Regions from separate parts of the Rahnella sp. Larv3_ips genome, predicted to be linked through region 1. Evidence: predicted binding sites of a transcription regulator. Region 1 holds the regulator's gene; each other region holds the start of a gene.
What was found. Region 1 encodes CRP, which controls carbon source genes, mostly activating them, when cyclic AMP is high. Its sites were predicted from a motif close to ATGTGANNNNNNTCACAT; they were not measured.
Positions count from the first base shown of each region.

Region 1 (2,207 bases):
AATCACCTGAGCATTACGGCGGATCACCGCTTCCGCATGGCTCTCTTCCACCAGCTTTTGCACTTCTTCCGGCTGATGCAGGCTGACGGTAATGTGCTCCTGCAAATCCAGCGCCACCTGAAAACGCTGAAACAGCCGCTTGTAGTGATGATGATGTCCGTGCTGCGGCAGCATGTGCAGCTGCTGATAAAGCAGGGCGATAAGATCGATGACCTGTTGCTGGCGCTTGAGCAGCGGCGGCAACGCGGTTTCAGGGTCGGTATGCTGCGTCAGCAGGCTGTATTTGGCTTCGAAATAATCCGCCAGTTGCAAATACAGCTGACTGAGGGTTTCGCGCATCGGTTGTTCTTTTGATATGCGAAACCACGCCCAGTTAAACAGGCCGTACCAGGCGGTGCCTGCGGCAAACAGCGCGGGTGCCTGCCACATCGGCCTGACGCCCACCATGCTGAGGGTAAAGATGGTCGCTACCAATGCACCGGGCAACAGACGCGCATGGAGCGGGCTGATTTCGCCGGTGACGCCAAGTAATAATGCCAGCGACAGCATGATCAGCGGCAGCGGGAGGTGCCACCCGGTCAGCATCACTTGCAGCAGAATGCTGCCCAGCGCAAACAGAGCACCACCAATAATGAGACGTTTAAAAAAGCGTTTGTGGGGAGTATCAAGACCGGCGACGTTACAGCAGGCAGGGCAGAGGGAAAACAACAGGCCCATTTGCAGATTCCCAAACAGCCAGCAGATGCCGACCGGCAGACATAACACCAGCGTCTGACGCAGTGCATAGTTCACTTCGGGATGATAAAACAGCCTTCGCCATAGCGTCATGGATGAAGCTTAGCCCATAAAAAAGGCGCGACAGTAAGCTGTCGCGCCTTTTTTTGAGGGATTAACGTGTGCCGTAAACGACAATCGTTTTACCGTGTGCGGAGATCAGGCTCTGATCTTCCAGCATCTTGAGAATGCGGCCGACGGTTTCACGGGAGCAACCGACGATCTGACCGATTTCCTGGCGGGTAATTTTAATCTGCATCCCGTCCGGGTGGGTCATGGCATCTGGCTGTTTGGCCAGATTCAATAAGGTCTGAGCGATACGGCCCGTTACGTCGAGGAAAGCAAGGTTACCGACTTTCTCTGACGTCATTTGCAGACGGTTTGCCATCTGCGCGGAGAGGCGCATCAAAATGTCCGGGTTAACCTGAATCAGCTGGCGGAATTTTTTATAAGAAATTTCAGCCACTTCGCAGGCAGTTTTAGCACGTACCCAGGCACTGCGTTCCTGACCTTCTTCGAAGAGTCCCAGCTCGCCGATGAAGTCACCTTGGTTAAGGTAGGAAAGTATCATCTCTTTGCCTTCTTCATCTTTAATCAGGACGGCAACCGACCCTTTCACGATGTAGTACAGCGTTTCGGCTTTTTCACCCTGGTGAATCAGCGTACTTTTAGAAGGATACTTATGTATATGACAGTGAGACAGGAACCATTCAAGTGTCGGGTCTGTTTGTGGCTTGCCGAGAACCATTTGCTATTATCCTCTGTTATTATCGCTGCCCAAAATCACAGGGCTCAGAGTTCCCTGTACGGCGTCTGAATATTAATGCGCCCTATCAGCATGTAACTCACCAGAAATGCTGCAAGCGGATGTCGGAGTGAAACAGCCTGTTAATTGCTGTTATCACCTTGGGTTCTGTTCTTAAACCGCGAAAACCGTCACCGCAATTTACTGGAAAGTATGTTTCGGCTTTGTTTGTAACACAGGTTTGCAATGCTGTCTTGTGTTGTCTCGCTTCAGCATGATGGCGATCGGGTTACGTTGCCAGTTTTTAGGTGAAAGGGTACTCTGGGGTGAAAATTTGATGAATAAGAACGCCAGGAGATAAGCAAATGCACGCACGCGTAAAATGGGTGGAAGGTCTGACGTTTTTAGGTGAATCCGCGTCGGGTCATCAGGTTTTAATGGACGGGAATGCCGGTGATAAAGCACCGAGCCCGATGGAAATGTTGCTGATGTCCGCGGGTGGCTGTAGCGCGATCGACGTGGTGTCGATTTTGCAAAAAGGCCGCAGCGATGTCCGTGACTGTGAAGTGAAACTGACGTCAGAACGTCGCGAAGAAGCACCGCGTTTGTTCACACACATCAATCTGCACTTCATCGTCACCGGTAAAGACCTGACCGACAAGGTTGTGGAGCGCGCCGTCAGCCTGTC
Region 1 is NZ_MJIB01000021.1:667,864-670,070, forward strand. Features, by position in the region: gene ED901_RS22545 (YccS/YhfK family putative transporter) at 1-828, opposite strand, end outside; gene crp (cAMP-activated global transcriptional regulator CRP) at 890-1,522, opposite strand; gene ED901_RS22555 (OsmC family protein) at 1,885-2,207, shown strand, end outside.

Region 2 (2,207 bases), on a different contig from region 1:
GGCGATGATTGTGTTGTGCGTCGGGCAAAAATTCCCGTCGATTCCGCAGGTCGCGGATAGCAAGCCAGGGTCTGAAAGCCAGCAACACCACTGGGGCGTTTCCGTGTGGGTGCTGTGTTTCGCACTGTTTGCTTTCCTGCTGGCGGAACCGATTTTCACCATGTGGCTGCCAAGCTGGCTCAAAGAGCATTTCGGCATGGCGGCAGACAGCGCGGCGTTTTACATCACGACTTACTGGACGGTGAAATCCATCGGCCTGTTTGTGAATCAGTTTACGGTGCGCTTTGTGAAGTTGCGGACTTACCTGCTGCTTTCCGCCATCGTGGGTCTGGCCTGTCTGGCCACTGCGGCGAACAGCGCAAACCCGACGCTTATCCTGATTTGCGCCGGTCTGTTCGGATTCTGCAACTCCGGGCTGTTCTCCGGCATCATGAGTTACGGCAGCCTGCAGGTGAAGAATTCTCCGCCAACGCTGACGTCTGCCCTGCTGACTATCGGCACGATAGGCACGCTGATTTTCTCCACGCTGTCGTCGCTGGTGTACAGCCGTTACGGTTTGTTCTGGGCGCTGAATACCGCCACTCTCGCCTACGTATGCCTGCTGGCCGCGTTGATTATTGCCTCGGTGAGCAGCAAGGCCGAAGCGCTGGAGCAGCAATCCGCGCATTGAGATGAAAACCGACGCATAAAAAAGGGAAGGCATTGAATTGCCTTCCCTTTTCTTATTGTCACTGCCCGATCACATCTGAGGACAGCGCTGCAAACTGTTGAGCCAGGATGTCTGAGGCTGTGCGACCAGACGGCGTGCACGTCCGTGACGACGCAGGATCAGACCTTTATCCTGCATTTCACTGAGATCGCGGCGAATGGTTTCGAGACTCACATCCAGCGATTGTGCCAGTTCGCTTACCTGTAACACTTCATGCTGTTCGACCAGCTGAAGGATGGCCTGATGGCGATTTTTTTTAAGCACCGGTTATTCCTGTTTGTATGACAGTTGTGTGACGGATGTCACAAATAACGGTAAACATCATACCTGCGTTACATTGTTAATTTTGGGATCGATCTCAATTTTTCGAAAATACCCTCAAAGTTTTTCCGCCTGCCGCGATTTTTGGTTCGTCCCGATTCTCTGTCATACTGTGCGCATGCTTTTATAACCGCCCGGCTCCGGCGCAGACACCCGCACCACCGGGACGGTATCACTGAGGAATTTTTATGGAATTCAATACCGCCGGTTTGATCTCACTCCAGGAAGCGCTGGATAAAATGCGCGCTCATGTGCCGCCAAAGCACGCACAAGACGCCGAATCAGTTGCTCTGAATATGGCCGCTGGCCGCATTACCGCCGCGCCGGTACGTTCTCCGGTGTTCGTGCCTCCTTTTGATAATGCGGCGATGGACGGTTATGCCGTCCGCTGTGGCGATCTGCACGACGACGCCGTGTTACCGGTTGCGGGCAAAGCCTTCGCGGGTGCGCCCTTCCACGGTGAATGGCCTGCCGGGACCTGTATCCGCATCATGACCGGCGCGCCGGTCCCCCAAGGTGCCGACGCTGTGGTCATGCAGGAACAAGCGGAGGTGACCGATGCGGGCGTGCGTTTCACCCACACAGCGGAGAACGGCCTGAATATCCGCCTGACGGGCGACGACATCAAACAAGGCGACAGCGTGTTGCCGCAGGGCGTACGTCTGGGTGCGGCGGAATTGCCGCTGCTGGCATCGCTCGGCGTCACGCACGTTGAAGTCTGGAAGCCCCTCAACGTTGCCGTTTTCTCCACGGGCGACGAACTGCAACCGGTGGGGACGCCATTGCAGGAAGGGCAAATTTACGACACCAACCGTTTTGCCGTACGCCTGATGCTGGAACAACTGGGATGCAACGTGCTGGATCTGGGCATCATCCGCGATGATCCGCAGGCGCTGCGTAACGCCTTTGAAGAAGCCAATGCCTTCGCCGATCTGGTGATTTCCAGCGGCGGTGTCTCGGTCGGAGAAGCGGATTACACCCGGCAAATGCTGGATGAACTGGGCGAGATTGGTTTCTGGAAACTGGCCATGAAACCCGGCAAACCTTTCGCTTTCGGCAAACTGAAAAACAGCTGGTTCTGCGGTCTGCCGGGGAATCCGGTGTCTGCGGCGCTGACGTTTTATCAACTGGTGCAGCCGTTTATTGCGCAACTGGCAGGCCATACCGCGTGGCAGTT
Region 2 is NZ_MJIB01000004.1:74,567-76,773, reverse strand. Features, by position in the region: gene tsgA (MFS transporter TsgA) at 1-670, shown strand, start outside; gene ED901_RS02825 (DeoR family transcriptional regulator) at 740-973, opposite strand; gene moeA (molybdopterin molybdotransferase MoeA) at 1,219-2,207, shown strand, end outside.
Region 2: a site for CRP is predicted at 1,000-1,017, ahead of ED901_RS02825 (DeoR family transcriptional regulator). Genes of this name have one in related genera too.

Region 3 (2,207 bases), on a different contig from region 1:
CAGCACAAAACCGATCACCCCCATCACGATAAAGACATGTTCCCAGCCCCAGGCGTAGGTCAGCCAGCCGAGCAGCGGAGAGAACAGCGCGAGCGAGAAATACTGAGCGGAGTTAAAAATCGCCGAAGCCGTTCCGCGTTCTTTCGTCGGGAACCAGGCCGCCACGATACGGGCGTTGGCCGGGAAGGAAGGCGCTTCGGAGAAACCGAGCATAAAGCGCAGTATGAACAGCGTCAGCGCGCCGTACGCCAGCGGGAACCAGCCCACAAAACCTTGTAACAGTGTGAACAGTGACCAGAAAAACAGGCTGTAGGTGTAGACTTTTTTGGAACCAAATTTGTCCAGCAGCCAGCCACCAGGCAACTGCATGATCAGATACGCCCAGCCAAACGCCGCGAAGATTTGCCCCATATCAGCGGCATCCAGGCCCAGCTCACGCGCGACCTCGGTACCGGCAATGGAAAGCGTTGCACGGTCGGCATAATTCACCGCCGTGATAAGAAATATAATCAGCAAAATATAATAGCGAATATGTGTTCGCGTCTTACTTTGCGCCAGCACTCGGGACTGGGATTGAACGCTCATGGTGACCCTCATTTTACTATTACGGAATCATTCGCAGAGAAATTACAGTTATCGAAATAACGTTTTTACTTTTCGCCTGCGGTTTTCCTTTATATGAGACAGACATTTCATAATTATTTATTTATGTCTGAAATTTACCTGTATTGCTTTGAACGCTACCTTCAGAGGGCCAACACAGTATAAAAAACGATGCCTCAAATAACACTGTGCATTCGCACAAGAATACGCCGGTTGAAAACGACTATTCTTTTGCATTCACACATCATTGTGGGAGGATAATCACAGTTCACGCGGCGGCTGAAGCCGCACAGATCAAAGGGTGATATTCATCACATTTATTCTGTCACCTGCCACACAGAATGACGTTCAGCGGGTGAAAAGCTGGTCAGTTGCACAATGAGGTTCCCGGACAGCTGTTTTATAATGGATGCATACCCTGTATTGCCGAAAAGACAAAACGCAACATTTGTACGCTACGAATTCAGAGAATTAACCGAAGGTTCTTTTTTCGGGATGTTTAATAAACGCGGAGACAGTTATGTCACGTAATAAAGATAAAGAGCATGCAACCGACGCACTTTTCATTAAAGTTCATGAAAACGATAACGTTGCCATTATTGTGAATGATAACGGCTTAAAAGCCGGCACCCGATTTTCAAATGGTCTGGAATTAATTGAGCATATTCCTCAGGGCCATAAAGTTGCTTTGCAAACCATTGCCAAAGGCGGCGATATTATTCGTTATGGTGAAGTGATTGGTTATGCCGTGCGGGAAATCGCCCAGGGCGGCTGGATAGACGAATCCCTGGTCGAACTGCCGGTCGCCCCTGAACTGAACAGCCTGCCGCTGGCTACCCGGGTTCCCCCTGCGTTGCCGCCGCTGGAAGGCTTCACGTTTGAAGGCTACCGCAACGAAGACGGCAGCGTAGGCACTAAAAATCTGCTCGGCATTACCACCAGCGTTCACTGTGTGGCGGGGGTGGTGGATTACGTAGTAAAAATCATCGAGCGTGATTTACTGCCCAAATTCCCTAACGTCGATGGCGTGGTGGCGCTGAATCATCTGTACGGATGTGGCGTGGCGATCAACGCACCGGCAGCGGTCGTCCCGATCCGCACCATTCACAATCTGGCACTGAACCCGAACTTTGGCGGCGAAGTCATGGTGGTCGGCTTAGGTTGTGAGAAATTACAACCTGAACGCCTGCTGGAAGGCACGCCGGACGTGCAGGCTATTTCCCTCGACGATACCCATATCGTCCGTTTGCAGGATGAGCAGCACGTCGGCTTTCAGTCAATGGTTGACGATATCCTGACCGTCGCGCAGTTCCATCTGGAACGGCTGAACCGTCGTCAGCGCGAAACCTGTCCGGCCTCTGACCTGGTGGTCGGCATGCAGTGTGGCGGCAGCGACGCTTTCTCCGGCGTGACCGCCAATCCTGCCGTGGGCTTTGCCTCGGATCTGCTGGTTCGCTGCGGCGGCACGGTGATGTTCTCTGAAGTGACGGAAGTGCGCGATGCGATCCACCTGCTGACTCCGCGTGCTGCTGACGTCAGCGTCGGTAAACGCCTGCTGGAAGAGATGGCCTGGTACGATAATTATCTGTCCCTCGGACAAACCG
Region 3 is NZ_MJIB01000011.1:140,021-142,227, forward strand. Features, by position in the region: gene ED901_RS15535 (MFS transporter) at 1-585, opposite strand, end outside; gene garD (galactarate dehydratase) at 1,124-2,207, shown strand, end outside.
Region 3: a site for CRP is predicted at 903-920, ahead of garD (galactarate dehydratase). Genes of this name have one in related genera too.

Region 4 (2,207 bases), on a different contig from region 1:
AGATCGCTGCTTTCCAGTTGTTGCTGAACTTTTGCTGCGAACTTAGCAAGACGACGCTCGCCCAGGACATCAGCAGTAGGAATTTCAACTTCTGGAATGGTCAGCTTCATGGTGCGTTCAATGTTACGCAACAGGCGACGTTCACGGTTTTCGACGAACAGTAATGCACGACCAGCACGGCCTGCACGACCGGTACGACCGATACGGTGAACGTAAGACTCAGAGTCCATCGGGATGTCATAGTTAACAACCAGGCTGATACGTTCTACATCCAGACCACGTGCTGCCACGTCGGTTGCGATAAGAATGTCCAGACGGCCATCTTTCAGACGCTCCAGGGTTTGCTCGCGCAGCGCCTGGTTCATGTCGCCGTTCAGTGCAGCGCTGCTGTAGCCGCTACGTTCCAGAGCTTCGGCCACTTCAAGGGTCGCGCTCTTAGTACGAACGAAGATGATGGCTGCATCAAAGTCTTCTGCTTCCAGGAAACGCACCAGTGCTTCGTTTTTACGCAGGCCGTGTACAGTCCAGTAGCTCTGGCTGATGTCCGGACGGGTAGTCACGCTTGACTGGATACGTACTTCCTGTGGATCTTTCATGAAGCGACGCGTAATGCGACGAATCGCTTCTGGCATGGTTGCAGAGAACAACGCGGTCTGATGTTCAGCCGGGATCTGCGCCATGATAGTTTCAACGTCTTCGATGAAGCCCATACGCAGCATTTCATCAGCTTCGTCCAGCACCAGACCGCTCAGGTTAGAGAGGTTCAGGGTGCCGCGTTTCAGGTGGTCCAGCAGGCGGCCCGGGGTACCCACAACAACTTGTGGACCTTGACGCAGTGCGCGCAGCTGAACGTCATAGCGCTGGCCGCCGTAAAGGGCAACCACATTCACGCCATGCATATGTTTAGAGAAATCGGTCATTGCTTCAGCAACCTGAACCGCCAGTTCGCGGGTCGGAGCCAGAACAAGAATTTGTGGTGCTTTCAGTGAAGCATCAATGTTGTGCAGCAAAGGTAAAGAGAATGCAGCAGTTTTACCGGAACCGGTCTGCGCCATACCCAGAACGTCGCGGCCACTCAGCAGGTGAGGAATACACTCAGCCTGGATTGGTGAAGGTTTTTCGTAGCCCAAATCAGTCAGGGCAGAAATGATCGGAGCAGACAGCCCCAGGTCAGCAAAAGAGGTTTCAAGCTCAGTAGTCATGTACACGTGCCTCATTAATAATGGCAGCCAGTCTACATAACTCGTCGAGAAAATTTTCAGTCATTTTCATTGAAAAGTGTGAACCGGCTCAAATTAGATTATAAAACGAACAAAGCAACCCTCGCCCGTTAAGGCGCTTAAAAATGGTAAAAACCATGATTAATCAGGCTGATTGGTGTCGTCAGCTATTGCTGGTCCGATTCTGATAGGTCGTCTTGCTCTTGGCCCAAAAGCGCCAATTCCAACAATGCATAGCGGTGCTCAACAAAGTTGTGAACGTTGTTAGCTACCGTCAGTTTGAACAGTGCCGCAGCGCTGTTCTTGTCCCCCAGACTTAGGTAGTGCTTACCTAAATAGAAGTCAGTTTCACTGAGATGCTCAGCGAGCGAAGTGTTATCCGTTGCTTCTGCCTTGAGGCGTTCCATCAGCGTAGATTCGCTGATTTTGCCCAGGTAGAATTCGACGATATTCCATCCCCATTGCCCTCTGTCCGCTTTGTCATAACGCTGTTGAAGCGCTACGTCGGCATCCTTTGGATTGATTTCTCGCTCCGCAAGATAAAGCCATAATGAACGGAAGGGATCATTTGGATCGTCTCGATAAAACGCCTGCAGATCATCCTGCGCTAACGAGAATCGGCCACCGTAATACAGGGCGATACCTCGGTTCAAACGCGCGTAGTTGTAAGTTGGATCAAGCTCTAGTACAGAATCAAACGCTTCATAGGCAGCATCGAAATTGCCTGCCTGCGTTAGGTAAATCCCCAGGTAGTTAAAAACTTCTGGCATATCAGGACGAACAGACAGCGCTTGTGAAAAATCATTACGCGCCAGTGCTCTTAGCCCGAGACTATCATACAGCACACCGCGCTCATATAATAGCTGTGCTCTCTCATCATCGGTTAATGACCGGCTGGCAAGAATTTGTTCCATGCGTGCCAGGATGACTTCCTGCTGCAACGTCGGCTGCAAAGGAATCGCCAGAACTTCATTTTTACGCCAATCA
Region 4 is NZ_MJIB01000008.1:157,484-159,690, forward strand. Features, by position in the region: gene ED901_RS14000 (DEAD/DEAH family ATP-dependent RNA helicase) at 1-1,202, opposite strand, end outside; gene yrbN (protein YrbN) at 1,192-1,272, opposite strand; gene nlpI (lipoprotein NlpI) at 1,388-2,207, opposite strand, start outside.
Region 4: a site for CRP is predicted at 1,279-1,296, ahead of yrbN (protein YrbN). Genes of this name have one in related genera too.